Regions from separate parts of the Mesorhizobium sp. B4-1-4 genome, predicted to be linked through region 1. Evidence: riboswitches for the same ligand, from Rfam matches in the RefSeq annotation. Region 1 holds a riboswitch; each other region holds the start of a gene.

Region 1 (5,130 bases):
GAGATCGTAATCGACGCTCTCGACCGCATCCTTGTGCACCAGCCATTTCGTCGTCACGGCCGTTTCCGTGGCACTGATCGGCAGCACGCGGAAGGTGACGGCGTGATCGATCAGGATGTGGTTCCAGGTGGTTGGATAGTGGTAGTGCATCAGGGTGCCGATGCGGTCGGCCGAGACGCTGTCGGAGAGGTTCTTCTTCACCGCCCGCTTGCCGCTCATCGTGTAGCTGACCGCGTCGCGCAGCAGCGGCGCGCGGGTGGCGCGATATTGCCCGGCCGGATCGATGCGGAATTTGCTCGGCAGGCCAACGGCCTCGCATTTCGCCCAGTGCGCGATCATCTCAGGATCGCTGTCGGCGCCCTGTACACCGGTCACGGTCGGCGCTTCCGGGAAGGTCTTGCAAAGCTCCGGATGGCTGCCGGCGCAATGGTAGCACTCGCGGTTGTTTTCCCAGACCAGCTTCCAGTTGCCCTTCTCGATGATGGTGCTCTGGAAAGCGATCTTTGCTTCGCTCAGCCGGTGCGGCTTGAGATAGGGTTCGATCATCGCCCGCATCGGTGCGAAGTCGGCGGGCTCCTTGGCCAGGCAGATGAAGATGTAGCCGGCAACGCTCTCACGGGCGACCGGCTTCAGGCCGAATTGGCTTTTGTCGAAACCGTCGGCCATCTGGCGGGCGAACAGCAGGCGGCCGTCGAGCTCGTAGGTCCACTGGTGATAAGGGCAGACCAGTTTGGCCGCCAAGCCCTTATCAGTGTTGCAGACGCGGCTGCCGCGATGGCGGCAGGAGTTGTGGAAGGCATTGATCTTGCCCTGCTGGTCGCGCACCAGCACGACCGGATAGTCGCCGATCTGCACGGTGATGAAGCTTCCCGGCTTCGGCAATTCGCAATCATGGCCGATGAACAGCCAATCGCGATACCAGATCAGCTCCATGTCGAGCTTGAAGCAGTCCGGGTCGGTGTAGAAGGGCTGTTCCAGCGAAAAGCCCTCTCTGCGGCCGTTCAAGAGCCTCAGCATATCGTTGCGCACATCCATGTCCTGTCCTCGCATTCATCGCATCGGCCCGTCCAAACGGACGCGCGTCGCTCTAATGACTGAACCGGAGGGGATGAGAGGAAGGACAAGGCTGCATGCCGGCAAGCGCCGGGCATGCGGCATCCGCCTCTTGACCGCCCACCGCGATCAGTCGAGTTCTACGATCTCTGGCTGGTTTCCGGGCTCTGGAGTGTCCTTGCGGACGGTCGCGACACCTTCCCAGGCTTTCGCCCAGTGGTCTCCCGTTGCGACTTGAACTCCACCACCGTTGCGGGGGCAGCGCCGGACTTTGACCGGCTTCCCAATTCTCCGCCCCGTCGTCACGAAGCGGCACCTGAGATGACCTGATCTAATCACGACAGCGCTTGCGACATCGGCATGAAAGCGACATCGCATCCATGTGGCGCGACACCCATGCGCAACGATCAGGTCACGAACAGCGACAGCGAAAATCATCGCGGTGACGGCCGCGCCGGGCGTCGGAATCGGCCCGGAGTGGAAGCAAAAAGGGTTAGTGGTTTCGAAAAGTGACTATTAGCAGATTCTAAAATCGAACCGAACGGTTCGTTTCTGTTGACGGTGCGTGCAGGACGGTGTGAACGCCGAGCCTCCGATACAGTCGGTGATGACGACGCCGACTTTAATTAACGCTTTGATATTCCAACGGAAAAATCGCACGTGGAAGATCTTGGTACAATTTCAAGTAGTGGATTCATGGTCCACGTTGAACATCTTCGTGATTGGAAACGGCTAGCTGGCTCTCCCACATCGGGGTCGTCCGAACGACGCGATTTCAATCCCAAGACACGCCGCTAGACGGACGGAAAGATACTGGAGTACCCAAAATGAAAAAGATTGTTCTCACTGCCGCCGCCCTTCTGGCCATTTCCGGCAGCGCCTTCGCTGGTAGCGATCACTATGGTGCGAATGCCCCCGCGGCCACTGCTGCCGACAGCTCTTACACCGCTTCGATCAAGAAGTCGGAACCGGCTGCTCAGACGCCCACCCACGGTGCTGACCGCAACCTCTTCGGCAACAACTAACAGCCGATCTCCAGTAGGCGGCGGGTTTGGCCCGCCGCCCTGGCGACACTCAAAGAATTCAGGAGACTTGAAATGAAGAAGATCGCTCTTGCTGCCGTCGCCGTTCTGGCCATTTCCGGCAGCGCTTTCGCCGGCAGTGACAATTATGGTTCGAATGGCGCCAGCCAGCCGGCCGCCACGTCGACGGACAACTCATACACCGCTTCGATCAAGAAGTCCGAACCGGCGGCTCAGACGCCTGCGCACGGTGCCGACCGCAACCTGTTCGGCAACAACTAATATCAACGACAACCGGCGGGCTTGCCCGCCGCTTGGATTCGCGAATACCGGAGTACCCGAAATGAAAAAGATTGTTCTTACCGCCGCCGCTCTTCTGATTGCCGCCGGCAGCGCCTATGCGGCCAATGACAATGTTGGCGGCACCGACATCAACAAGCAGGCGACGACCGCCAATGTCGACACTTCGCATACCGGCTCGATCCGCAATGAAGGATCGCCGGTCTACAAGCTGCTCAATTCCTCGGGTGACGCACAGAAGTCCGCCCCACAGGGCAGCGACCGGAATCTCTTCGGCCGTTAATAGCTGATGTGGAATACAAAAAGAGCCGCGGGCCGATGCCTGCGGCTCTTTTTTATCACCAGAACCTGTTTCAGGCCGCCTTTGCTTCTACCTCGTGAAGCGCAAAGGAGCGGCCGTCGGCGTCGAAGATATGAAGGTCGCCGGCGTCGGCGGTCAGCCGCAGCGTCGAGCCGCGCTTGACCTCGACATTGCCAGGCAGCTTGGTCACCAGCGGCAGGTCGGCCCTGCCGATGTCGACATAGACCAGCTGGACCTCGCCGAGCTGTTCGACATAATCGACCGTCCCCTCGAATAGATAGTCCGTGCCGCTGGCGATCGCGAGATCTTCCGGCCGTACGCCGAAGCTTACCGCCGCTCCCTTTGCAGATGCCGGCGTTGCGATCGGCACTGTCGCCTTGCGGCCGCCGACATGGCTGACGACGGTTGGGCTGCCGGTCCTGTCGACAGTCGCCGGCAGGATGTTCATGGCCGGCGAGCCGATGAACTGGGCGACGAACAGGTTGCCGGGCCTCTTGTAGAGTTCCATCGGTGTTCCGACCTGCTCGATATGGCCCTCCTTCAGCACCACGATACGGTCGGCCAGCGTCATCGCCTCGACCTGGTCGTGGGTGACGTAGATCATGGTCGTGTTGGGCATCGATTCCTTGAGCTTGGCGATCTCGATACGCGTGGCGACACGCAGCGCGGCGTCAAGGTTCGACAGCGGCTCGTCGAACAGGAACACTTTCGGATTGCGCACGATGGCGCGGCCGATGGCGACGCGCTGACGCTGACCGCCCGACATCGCCTTGGGCAGACGGTCGAGATACTTGGTCAGCTGCAGGATTTCCGCCGCCTGGCGCACGCGCTTGTCGATCTCGGCCTTGCTTTCCTTGCCGATCTTCATTGAGAAGGCCATGTTGTCGTAGACGGTCATGTGCGGATAGAGGGCGTAGGACTGGAACACCATGGCGATGCCCCGCTTCGACGGCGGCACGTCGTTGACAACCTCGCCGTCGATCCTGAGTTCGCCTGAGGTGATCTCCTCGAGCCCGGCGATGGACCGCAGCAAGGTCGACTTGCCGCAGCCCGACGGGCCGACGAAGACGATGAACTCGCCTGATTTGATGTCGAGGTCGATGCCGTGGAGAATGTTGAGATTGCCGTAGGACTTCTTCACTTGTCGCAGCGTGACATCGGCCATGATTTTCTCCCGGTGATTTGAAATTCAGTCTATGCGCCCGAACCAGGCGCCGTAGCCGCCGAGGCGGACGGTGCCTGTATCTGCCTTCTCCGAAAATCCGTGTCCCGGCAAAGGTTGCAGCGATCGGTCGCCAAGGTCAACCTCGGCCGGCTTGGCGCCCAGATTGAAGACACAGACGATCTGCTCATTGCCCGCCCGGCGCGTGAAGGCGACGGTGTCGCCCTGGCTTTCGATGAAATTGATATCGCCCTTGGCCAGCGCCGGATGGGCGCGGCGGAAGGCGAGAAAGCGCCGGTAGTGCTCAAGCAGTGACGTCTCGTCACCCTGCTGTACATTGACCGCCTGCGACAGATGCTTGGCCGGCACCGGCAACCATGGCTTTGCCTGGGAGAAGCCGCCATTCTTGGCGCTGCCGTCCCACACCATGGGCGTGCGGCAGCCATCCCGGCCCTTGAATTCCGGCCAGAAGCGGATGCCATAGGGATCCTGCAGGTCCTCGAAGCGCAGGTCGGCCTCGCCGAGCCCGAGTTCTTCGCCCTGATAGATGCAGACCGAGCCGCGCAGCGACATCAGCAATGCCGAAATGACCTTGAGATAGGCGACCGGGTCGGCCTCATTGGCGGCCCAGCGCGAGGCCGGGCGCATCACGTCATGGTTGGAAAACGCCCAGCACGACCAGCCGTCGCTGGCGACCTTGCCGAAGGCTTCCAATACCGAGCGGACCTTGGCGGCGCTGATCTTCTCCGGCGCCAGGAAGTCGAAGGAATAGCACATGTGCACGCGCTTGCCGCCGGCGGTATAGGCCGCGACCACGTCCAGCCCGCGCTGCGAATCGCCGACCTCGCCGACCGCGGCGGTCGCCGGATATTCGTCGAGCAGCGCGCGAAAACGCTCGAGGAAACCGAGGTTTTCCGGGCGGCTCTTGTCGTAGATATGATCCTGGTAATTGTAGGGGTTGACCGCCGGCGCGGTCTGGTCGTTTCGCTCCTCGGGCGGCAGCGGCGGATTGTTTTCCAGCCCCTGGCTGTGGAAATAGAAATTGATGGTGTCGAGCCGGAAGCCGTCGACGCCGCGCTCCAGCCAGAAGCGGGTGACGTCGAGCAACGCGTCCTGGACCTCATGGTTGTGGAAGTTGAGGTCCGGCTGCTCGGCGAGAAAATTGTGCAAGTAATATTGCTGGCGGCTGGTGTCCCACTGCCAGGCCGATCCGCCGAAGATCGACAGCCAGTTGTTGGGTGGCGTGCCGTCGGGTCTGGCATCCGCCCAGACATACCAGTCCGCCTTGAGAT
Region 2 (5,130 bases), 1.6 Mb from region 1:
TGAGGATGACGATAAGGCGGGCATCGAGCGCGCCGGCATTGTTCATCGCCTCATAGGCCATGCCGGCCGACATGGCGCCGTCGCCAATGACGGCGATGACGTTGTTGCGGCCACCGGCGAGGTCGCGGGCGGCGGCCATGCCGAGGCCGGCCGAGATCGATGTCGAGGAATGGGCGGCGCCGAAGGGATCGTATTCGCTTTCGGCGCGTCGGGTGAAGCCGGACAGGCCGCCTTCCTGGCGCAGGGTGCGGATGCGGTCGCGGCGGCCGGTCAGAATCTTGTGCGGGTAGGCCTGGTGGCCGACATCCCAGATCAGCCGGTCATCCGGCGTGTTGAAGACATAATGCAGCGCCACGGTCAGTTCGACCACCCCAAGGCCGGCGCCGAGATGGCCGCCGGTGTGGGATACGGCATCGACAAGTTCGGCGCGAAGCTCGGACGCCAGTTGCGGCAGATCGCTCTCGTCCAGCGCGCGCAAATCCGCCGGGATGCGGACCTTGTCAAGAAGCGGCGTATGCGGCGTTGCGTTCACGGGTGCTCAGGCTTTCTGTTCATCGGCGGGATAGGCTGCCAGCCGGCGAAAGTAAATGCGTGTCGGTGACGCGGAGCAATCCGCCCGTCAGCTCTCGGGCAGCGGGATGAATTCCTTGTCATCTCCTGGAACGATATCGAAGCGGCCTGTCTTCCATTCCTGCTTGGCCTGTTCGATGCGCTCCTTGGACGAGGAGACGAAATTCCACCAGATGTAGCGCTTCGAGCCAAGCGAAGCGCCGCCGAAAAGCATGAAATGCGCACCGGTTTGCGACGATACGATGATCTCGTCACCAGGCCGGAACACCAGCAGCCGCTCCGCCGGAAACACATCGCCCGAAATCGAAACCTCGCCTTCCAGCGTATAGATGGCGCGTTCTTCCGCGTCGGGCGGGATTTTCACGCTGGCGCCCCGCGCCAGGCGCAGGTCGGCGTAGAGCGTTTCGGAATCGGCCCTAACAGGGGAGCGCAGGCCCTGGAAATCACCGATGACAACGCGGCCGCTGACGCCTTCGGCATCGATCTCGGGAAGGCGCAAGACAGCCGTGTTCTCGAACACCGGCGCCACTTCCTCCTTGTCGTCTGGCAAGGCAAGCCATGTCTGCAGGCCCGAAATCGACATTGGCGCGCCGCGCAATTCCTCCGGCGTGCGCTCGGAATGCACGATGCCGCGGCCGGCGGTCATCAGGTTCACATCGCCGGGCTGGATGACCATTTCGGTGCCCAACGAATCGCGATGCCGGATCTTGCCGTCAAACAGATAGGTGACCGTCGACAGGCCGATATGGGGATGGGGACGGACATCGAGCGCCTGGCCGGCGCGCAGGATCGCCGGCCCCATGCGGTCGAAGAAGATGAATGGGCCGACCAGACGCCTCTTGGCGGTTGGCAAGGCTCGGCGCACCTCGAAGCCGCCAATATCCTTGGCGTTCGGGATGACCATCAGTTCGATCTGATCGCTGGCAAAGGCATCGCCGGCTTCAGGGTCCTTCCCCGGGAAGAAGCTCATGAACTCTCCTTGTCAGCGGTCCAGACCGCCTTGGCCGCATCAGGCAAAACGGAGCGCCGCCTTTGCCCGAAGTCTGGCCGCCACCTCTTCGCGGTTACGCGGATGCTGGTTTGTTTCGAGGGAATCGAGCAGTTCCCGCGCCGATGCCGCGATGGCCTCCACCGCATGGTCGAACGCATGCTGGTTCTGCTTCGAAGGACGCGTCGTCCCGCTCAGCTTGCGGACAAATTGAAGTGCCGCGTCGCGAACTTCATCGTTGGTTGCCGGCGGGTCAAAATTGAACAGGGTCTTGATGTTTCTGCACATCGCTTCCGTTTCTCCTCTTGTCCTGGAGCCGTTCCAATCCGGACGAGCTTGATCCTCAATCATGATCGTGTCCAAAAACCGGCGAGGCAAGACCGTCATCGCGACCCTGCCTCAGTCCGCGTCGAGCGGTTCCGTTCCAACCGGCTTTCCGTCGCGCGACAGCCTGATCTTCTCGACCTTGTCCTCCGCAGCCTTCAGCAACCGGTCGCAATGCGCCTTCAGCGCCTCACCGCGTTCATAGATCCGGATTGACTGATCGAGCGGCACGTCGCCACGCTCCAGGTCATCGACGATCTTCTCCAGCGCATCGAGTGCCTGCTCGAAGCTCATCGCCTTGACGTCTTCATTGGTCTCACCAGCCATTATTCATCCTTTCATCAGCCGCGCGACATGGGCCGCGACCGAAAATGCCAATCCCTGCAGATCGTAGCCGCCCTCGAGCAGGCTGACGAGCCGGTTGTCGCCGTGACGCGCGGCGCGTTGCATCAGCTGGCCCGTCGCCCAGTCGAAATCATCCTCGGTCAGATTGATCTCGGCCAGCGGGTCGCGGTGGTGCGCGTCGAAGCCGGCCGAAATGATGATCAGATCGGGCGCGAATTTGTCGAGCGCCGGCAGGATCCGCGACAGGAAGGCATCGCGAAACACCTCGCTGCCAGTCTGCGGCGCCAGAGGCGCGTTGACGATGTTGCCAGCGCCGGTTTCGTTCTTCGCGCCGGTGCCGGGATAGAGCGGCATCTGATGCGTCGAGCAATAGAGCACCGAAGGATCGTCCCAGAAAATATCCTGTGTGCCGTTGCCGTGATGCACGTCCCAATCGACGACGGCGACCCGCTCGGCGCCATGCTTCCTCTGCGCATAGCGGGCCGCGATCGCCGCCGTGTTGAAGAAACAGAAACCCATGGCGGTGGTTTTCTCGGCATGATGGCCGGGCGGCCGTGCTGCGACGAAGGCATTGTCGGCCCGGCCAGTGAAGACGTCGTCGACGGCCGCATTGGCGGCACCGATCGCGGTGATCACCGCCTGCCAGCTCTTCGGACTGGCGGTGGTGTCGGCATCGACGCGGGCGATGCCCTCTTCGGGGATGGCGGCGCGCACACGCGCGACGAAATCGGCCGGATGCGCATAGAGGATAGTGGCTTCATCTCCTTCCGGCGCCTTGACCCGTTCGAGCGCGGCAAAGGCTTCGTCGTCGAGCACGCGCTCGATAGCGCGCAAGCGGTCCGGCCGTTCGGGGTGGCCGGGCGGCGTGATGTGTTCAAGGAAGATAGGGTGCGTGTAGAGACGGGTGGCCATCGTCCCTATCTAGTGCCCCGACACGGCAATGGCCATGCGTTGCGGCTTGATCGCTGGGGAAAATCACGTCTGCGTCCATTCGCGTCGCTGCGGGGATTGGCGCGGCCGGGGCTTCGGGGTAAGGTCGCCACCACTGCCTGGTGCCCGCCGGCCTGTTTGTTCTCAGTCGCATTATGCGACGCCAAGTGAAATCCACTTGGCTGCAAATGCTCTGGCGGGAGAATCGGGAACACGGTTGAATTCCGTGGCGTGCCCAACGCTGTAAGGGGGACCGCGCCGGTAAATGCCACTGTCGATGACGGGAAGGCACCGGACGCGGGTTGATCCCGAGCCAGAAGACCGGCCTGGCAGGCATCGTCACCCGCATGGTCAGGCGGGCGGCATTGATTTGAAGTCGCAAGGGGACAAGCGATGCCGGAAGCCATGACCGCTCCTGTGGGCGATGGATTTGACCAGATGGCGCGCGACGCCGTCTACCGAGCCATGTTCACCAGGCGCGATGTTCGCAGCCATTTTACTCCCGAGACCATCGACGACGAGGTGCTGGCTCGGCTGCTGCTTGCAGCCCATCACGCGCCATCGGTCGGGTTCATGCAGCCGTGGAACTTCATCGTCATTCGCGGTGCCGGGCGCCGGGAGAAGGTACGTGACCTGTTCCTGGCCGCGCGTGAACAGGAACTGCCAGCAATCGAGGAAGAGCGACAAGCGCTCTACCGCAAGCTCAAGCTGGAAGGCATCTGCGAAAGCGCGCTCAACATCTGCATCACCTGCGACCGCCAGCGCTCGAAAGGTTCGCCGCTGGGGCGTTGGCACAATCCGGAGATGGATCTCTACAGCACGGTCTGCGCGGTGCAGAATTTCTGGCTGGCGGCACGGGCCGAAGGCATCGGCGTCGGCTGGGTCAGCATCATCGAGCCTGAGGCGTTGAAGCGGCTGTTGGCCATTCCCGAGCACGTGACGCCGATCGCCTATCTCTGCGTCGGCCGTGTTTCCGAGTTCGCGCCCAAGCCGGACCTCGAGACACATGGCTGGGGCCGGCGATTGCCGCTGCCCGAATTGATCATGAGCGAGACGTTTTGCGGCCAGGGCGAGGCGCCGCTCAAATCAGCGGTGTCGAGCCTCTATACCGTCGCCGGCACGCCCGCCAGCCCGGCCGATCAGCGTGTCGCGCCGGCCGTGTCCCAGCGCGAACCACCGAAGGAGGAGAGCGCCTTGTCCTTGAGGTCCCTGAACTTCGACGATGCCTCGGCCAGCCGAGCGTCCCAAGCCGGATCTGGCACCTGGCCGGCGATGGTCTTGAAGTAGACCTGCATCAGGCAGGCGATGGCGAAGGGCTCGATGAAGGCTGCCTTGAAGGCCCAGGCAAAGACGATGGCGAGCACGAAGGCCCAGCCGGCGAGCTGCCCGGGCATGAGGAAAAGAATGGCGCCGGCCGGGGCCAGCATCAGCAGGAAGATGACAAACGACACGCCCCACATGATGATCGCCAGCCAGACGGCGTTCTTGACCATGATCTTGCCGTTCTGGGCGTAGAGCACGACGCCTTGGCGTGCGGTTTCGAATGGCGAGGACGAGTTGATGCGGATATCGTAGCCGAGGATGATCTCGTCGACATAGGTGAGCGACAGGCGGATTACCGTGTTGATGAAAGACACAAGGCCGCTCAGGCCTGGAATGGGCAGGAAAGCGGCTACGCCGCCAAGCAGGCCGGTAATGGCGCGGATAGCGCCCTTGACCAGCTGGTCGACGACGAAAAGGACGTTAGCCTCGGCGAAACGCTCGGTCACGACCTCCTTTGCGTACACGATCTGGTTCTTACCGTCGGGAACGTCACGGCCGTCGATCAGATGGACCATGACGGCGATATGGCCGGCCTTGACGACGTAGAGGATGTATTCGCGGATCCAGTAGACGGCGATCGAGACGGCGCCAAAGCCGACCACGCCGCCCCATAGGGCAAAGGACAGCGGCCCGCCGGGATCGGTGGAGAT
Region 3 (5,130 bases), 2.0 Mb from region 1:
CATGTCGCCATACTCGCCGGTCTGGGCGTTGTAGCCGAAGGTCGCGCCCTTGTTCTCAAGGATCTTGCCGGCGACGATCGAGGCTTCCGCACCGGCGTTGGCCGCGATCTGGCGGGCCGGAGCCTGCAGCGCGCGACGCACGATGTTGATGCCGGCGGTCTGGTCGGAGTTGGCGCCGATCGCCTTGATGTTGAGCGAGGCGCGCAGCAGCGCGACGCCGCCGCCGGGAACGATGCCTTCTTCCACGGCCGCGCGGGTCGCGTTGAGGGCATCATCGACGCGGTCCTTCTTTTCCTTGACTTCCACTTCGGTCGCACCGCCGACGCGGATCACCGCAACGCCGCCGGCGAGCTTGGCCAGGCGTTCCTGCAGCTTCTCCTTGTCGTAGTCCGAGGTGGTCTCCTCGATCTGCTGCTTGATCTGCGCGACGCGGCCCTGGATCTCCGGCTTCTTGCCGGCGCCGTCGACGATGGTGGTGTTCTCCTTGGAGATCGACACCTTCTTGGCGCGGCCGAGCATGTTGAGGCCGACATTCTCGAGCTTGATGCCGAGGTCTTCCGAGATGACCTGGCCACCGGTCAGGATGGCGATGTCTTCCAGCATGGCCTTGCGGCGGTCGCCGAAGCCCGGCGCCTTGACGGCGGCGATCTTCAGGCCGCCACGCAGCTTGTTGACGACCAGCGTGGCCAGAGCCTCGCCTTCGACGTCTTCCGAGATGATGAGCAGCGGCTTGGAGGTCTGCACCACAGCCTCGAGCACCGGCAGCATGGCCTGCAGGTTGGAGAGCTTCTTCTCATGCAGCAGGATGTAGGCGTCTTCCAGATCGGCGACCATCTTGTCGGCGTTGGTGACGAAGTAAGGCGAGAGATAGCCGCGGTCGAACTGCATGCCTTCGACGACTTCCAGTTCGGTATCGGCGGTCTTGGCTTCCTCGACCGTGATGACGCCTTCATTGCCGACCTTCTGCATCGCTTCCGCGATCATCGAGCCGACCGAGGAGTCGCCATTGCCGGCGATGGTGCCGACCTGGGCAACCTCTTCCGAGGTCTTGATCTTCTTGGCGTTCTTGATCAGCGTGCCGACCACGTCGGCCACGGCGAGATCGATGCCGCGCTTCAGATCCATCGGGTTCATGCCGGCGGCAACCGCCTTGTGGCCTTCCTGGACGATCGACTGAGCCAGAACGGTCGCGGTCGTGGTGCCGTCGCCGGCGATGTCGTTGGTCTTCGAAGCAACTTCGCGGACCATCTGCGCGCCCATGTTCTCGAACTTGTCCTCAAGCTCGATTTCCTTGGCGACGGTGACGCCGTCCTTGGTGATGCGCGGGGCGCCGAACGACTTGTCGATGACGACGTTGCGGCCCTTGGGGCCGAGCGTGACCTTCACCGCGTCGGCGAGGATGTTGACACCGCGCAGCATGCGCTCGCGGGCGTCACGGGAGAATTTTACGTCTTTGGCAGCCATGTTTAACTCCTGGCAGGGGCTCGCAGCGAGCCCGAAGATTCAAGATTCAGTTGACGGAAAGGCCGATAATCAGCCGATGATGCCCATGATGTCGGATTCCTTCATGATCAGAAGGTCTTCGCCATTGAGCTTGACTTCCGTGCCCGACCACTTGCCGAACAGGATGCGATCGCCAGCCTTGACGTCCAGCGGAACGAGCTTGCCGCTTTCGTCGCGGGCGCCGGAGCCGACGGCGATGATCTCGCCTTCCTGCGGCTTTTCCTTCGCCGTATCCGGGATGATGATCCCGCCGGCGGTCTTGGATTCGGATTCGACCCGGCGAACGACCACGCGGTCATGAAGCGGGCGGAACTTCGACTTTGCCATTTTTTCTTCCTCGATGAGAACGGTGAGAAACAGTTCCTCCATCCGGCGAAGCCGGACAACAACAAAGTCCGGCGGCGCCGGACCTGTAGTTAGCACTCACCAATGGCGAGTGCTAACGTGGCGATGAGATAGGCTGCTGGCCTGCCAGAGTCAAGGCGCGCCGAGTGCCTCTTTCCATCATGATGGTGAACTTACCGAAGCTTGGCCGAACCGAGGACCAGAAGCGGGCAACGTTCCGCCGCGGCGACGTGAACTCGGCTTTGACTACGGAAAATTCGATTTCGTCCTGCATGAGGGCAGGGCCATCCTCCTTGATGCCAACAAAACTCCCGGCCGTCCCCAGAACCTCGTGAAGATATTCACGGCCGGCGCCTCCGATCTGGCCGACGGCTTTGAAGGCCTCATTCGTCGGGCGAGATAGACCAGCGACCGGCCAGGATCGCCCTCACGCCGCTCCCGCCTGTTGACGTGGGTTGCAGCAATTCATGGGCCTGCCTGTCTATACAGTCATCAGGCCAGGCGATTACGCGTTCCTGCGGCCGACACAGAGCGCGGCCGTGCTGCAGCAGTTCGGGTCGATCGCGGTGCTATCCGGCGGCAGGATTTGCGGATCGTTGGCCGGTGTTGCCGACGATGTGAACACGTCGGATGCTCAAGATACTTGACTCAGTCAAGTAAATGATTGATCCTGTAAAGACAGGAGATGTCCATGACGGTTCACCACCAGCCCCGCAATGATGCGCCCAACAAGGAGCGGATCGATGCCGTGCGGGCATTCAACCGCTTCTACACCCGCCAGATCGGGCTGCTCGACGAAGGGTTGCTGAAAAGCGCCTTTTCCCTGACCGAGGCGCGTGTGCTCTACGAGTTGGCGCATCGCGATGGCCTGACTGCGACCGACCTCGGACGCGATCTCGGTCTCGACGCTGGCTATATCAGCCGTTTGCTGAAAAAGTTCGAACGCCTTCACCTCATCTCCAGAGCGACGCTGGTTTCGGACGCAAGGCAATCGTCGATTGCGTTGACACAGGCGGGCAGGAATGCCTTCGCACCGCTGAACAAGGAATCGCACGATCAGGTCCGGGCCCTGCTCGATCGGCTGCCGGCATCGGAACAAGACCGGCTGGTCAAATCCATGCAGACGGTGCAGCGTCTGCTCGCCGAAAATGCCGAGCCAACGATCCCCTATCTGTTGAGGCCGCTGCAGATCGGCGACATCGGCTGGATCACCCACCGGCAAGGGCTGCTCTATGCCCAGGACTTTGGCTGGGACGAAACCTACGAGGCGCTGGTCGCCGAAATCCTCGCGGCGTTCGTGAAATCCTACGATCCGAAATGGGAGCGCAGCTGGATCGCCGAGCGGGAAGGCGAGGTCGTCGGCTCGGTCTTCGTCGTACGCAAGTCGGATCAGGTGGCGAAGCTGCGTTTGCTCTATGTCGAGCCTTCGGCGCGTGGCCTCGGCATCGGCAAGCGACTGGTGGAGGAAGTCATCGGCTTTGCCCGCGCCAGGGGATACAAGACCCTGACCTTGTGGACAAACGACATTCTCGCCGCTGCCCGGCATATCTATCAGGCCGCCGGCTTCAAACTGATCGAGGAAGAACCTCATCATTCCTTCGGCAAGGATCTGGTTGGTCAGAACTGGAATCTTGATTTGTGATCTTCCGCCAGAGCATGATGCCGAAAAGTGTGAAGCGGTTTTCAGACGACGTCATGCCCTATCTCTTTGATTAGAAGCGGATTCAGATTTCAGGTCGATTCGACCTGAAATCATCCGGCTTTCCGCGTTTGGCCAATTTGATCGAAATTGCGCACTCCGCGCAATTCGCTCGACAGATGGCTGACAGCCCCTCGCTTGACAGCGCCGCGCCTCATGCGTTATTGCGTTATGTTATTACATAAAGATGCGTGGTCGCGCGCGGCTTCGGCTCCGATCGTCGCGACTGAGAAATCCGTTGCGATGCAATCCGGGGAAAACTAGGGTGGAATGGTGATGGTCCCCGAGTCGAAAGGCGAGGGGTGAAAAGGGAACACGGTGAGATCCGCCTGGGATCGAGGCCGTGGCTGCCCCCGCAACTGTAAGCGGTGAGCGAGATCCGAAATGCCACTGGCCGGCGAGGCTGGGAAGGCAGGATTGCGCCGAGACCCGCGAGCCAGGAGACCTGCCATCACGGAGTTGACCGGACGGGGTGTGCCGGGAGGAGACGTGGACGTCGGTCTGACGACCGACCGCCAACATCCTTCCGTCGCCAATCGAGAAAGACGGAAAGTTGGGCGCCGCCATAGATCGCATTCACCGTATCATCGTGTGCACGCTTTGCCGCGACATCCCGACAGGGACCAGGTCGGGCGAAGCTTTGTGCACCGATTTGCGCTCGCGGTTGTCGACCCACGCCGAACTCGCGGTGGCGCAGGGCTTCACGGTCGAGGGGGTGGCGTGCATGGCAGGCTGTGCGCGGCCGCTGGCGGTGGCGTTCCAGGCCCCGGACAAGGCCGCCTATCTCTTCGGCTCCATCGATGCCGAGGCCGACGCCGGCGATCTCGTGCGGTTTGCCAGGCTCTACGCCTCGCTCCCCGACGGCTGGTGCAATGCCGGACAACGTCCGCCGCGACTGGCCGGCAAGACGCTGGCCCGCATCCCGGTAGCGGGCGAGCCGGCAGGAGACAGCCGATGACGGTGCCGCTTCTCGAGGCGCGCGATCTCGGCGCGGTGGCGAATGGGCGGAATCTGGTCCACGCGGTCAGCCTGTCCATGGCCATCGGCGATCGCCTCGCCATTATCGGCCCCAACGGCGCCGGCAAGACCACGCTGCTGCGCATGTTGTCCGGCATGCTCAAGCCAAGTTCCGGAGAGGTGAAACTCGGCGGGCGCCGCCTCGACAGGATTTCGCCGGCCGAGCGGGCCCTGCACATCGCCGTCGTCGGGCAGACCGACCAGCCGGATCCGCGGCTGGCGGTGATCGACTATGTCGAGCTTGGCCGCGTCCCGCATGCCGGCTTGAAACGCAGGAGCGAGGAACGCGACATTGTCGTGGACGCGCTGCGCCGGACCGGTTTGCTGCCCCTGCTTGGCCGCACCATTGGCTCACTGTCGGGCGGGGAACGCCAACGCGCCCAGCTTGCGCGCGCCATCGCGCAGGAACCTAAAGTATTGTTCCTCGACGAACCGACCAACCATCTCGATCCCCGCGCCCGCGCGGAACTGCTCGAACTCGTGGCTGGCTTCGGCATGACGGTGATCGCGGTGCTGCACGATCTGGCCCTGGTGGCGCCGTTCGCCACAAGGGTAGCGGTGATGAA

The links. A riboswitch is a leader RNA that binds a small molecule or an ion and turns the genes downstream of it on or off. The one in region 1 is predicted to bind cobalamin.
Region 2: linked by a shared signal. The riboswitch ahead of bluB (5,6-dimethylbenzimidazole synthase) and the one ahead of FJW03_RS26245 (aromatic ring-hydroxylating oxygenase subunit alpha) in region 1 are both predicted to bind cobalamin.
Region 3: linked by a shared signal. The riboswitch ahead of FJW03_RS05575 (DUF1636 family protein) and the one ahead of FJW03_RS26245 (aromatic ring-hydroxylating oxygenase subunit alpha) in region 1 are both predicted to bind cobalamin.

The regions. Positions count from the first base shown of each region.
Region 1 is NZ_CP083950.1:5,445,176-5,450,305, forward strand. It holds gene FJW03_RS26245 (aromatic ring-hydroxylating oxygenase subunit alpha) at 1-1,035, opposite strand, end outside; cobalamin riboswitch at 1,187-1,388, opposite strand; gene FJW03_RS26250 (DUF680 domain-containing protein) at 1,881-2,078, shown strand; gene FJW03_RS26255 (DUF680 domain-containing protein) at 2,151-2,357, shown strand; gene FJW03_RS26260 (DUF680 domain-containing protein) at 2,419-2,658, shown strand; gene FJW03_RS26265 (ABC transporter ATP-binding protein) at 2,729-3,841, opposite strand; gene FJW03_RS26270 (alpha-glucosidase family protein) at 3,866-5,130, opposite strand, start outside.
Region 2 is NZ_CP083950.1:798,662-803,791, reverse strand. It holds gene dxs (1-deoxy-D-xylulose-5-phosphate synthase) at 1-532, opposite strand, end outside; gene FJW03_RS03675 (pirin family protein) at 620-1,540, opposite strand; gene FJW03_RS03670 (DUF2277 domain-containing protein) at 1,580-1,846, opposite strand; gene FJW03_RS03665 (exodeoxyribonuclease VII small subunit) at 1,958-2,209, opposite strand; gene FJW03_RS03660 (histone deacetylase family protein) at 2,213-3,139, opposite strand; cobalamin riboswitch at 3,320-3,502, shown strand; partial or broken gene bluB (5,6-dimethylbenzimidazole synthase) at 3,551-4,132, shown strand; gene FJW03_RS03650 (hypothetical protein) at 4,297-5,130, opposite strand, start outside.
Region 3 is NZ_CP083950.1:1,178,101-1,183,230, forward strand. It holds gene groL (chaperonin GroEL) at 1-1,464, opposite strand, end outside; gene groES (co-chaperone GroES) at 1,534-1,830, opposite strand; gene FJW03_RS05565 (hypothetical protein) at 2,316-2,495, shown strand; gene FJW03_RS05570 (helix-turn-helix domain-containing GNAT family N-acetyltransferase) at 2,540-3,490, shown strand; cobalamin riboswitch at 3,808-4,015, shown strand; gene FJW03_RS05575 (DUF1636 family protein) at 4,101-4,505, shown strand; gene FJW03_RS05580 (ABC transporter ATP-binding protein) at 4,502-5,130, shown strand, end outside.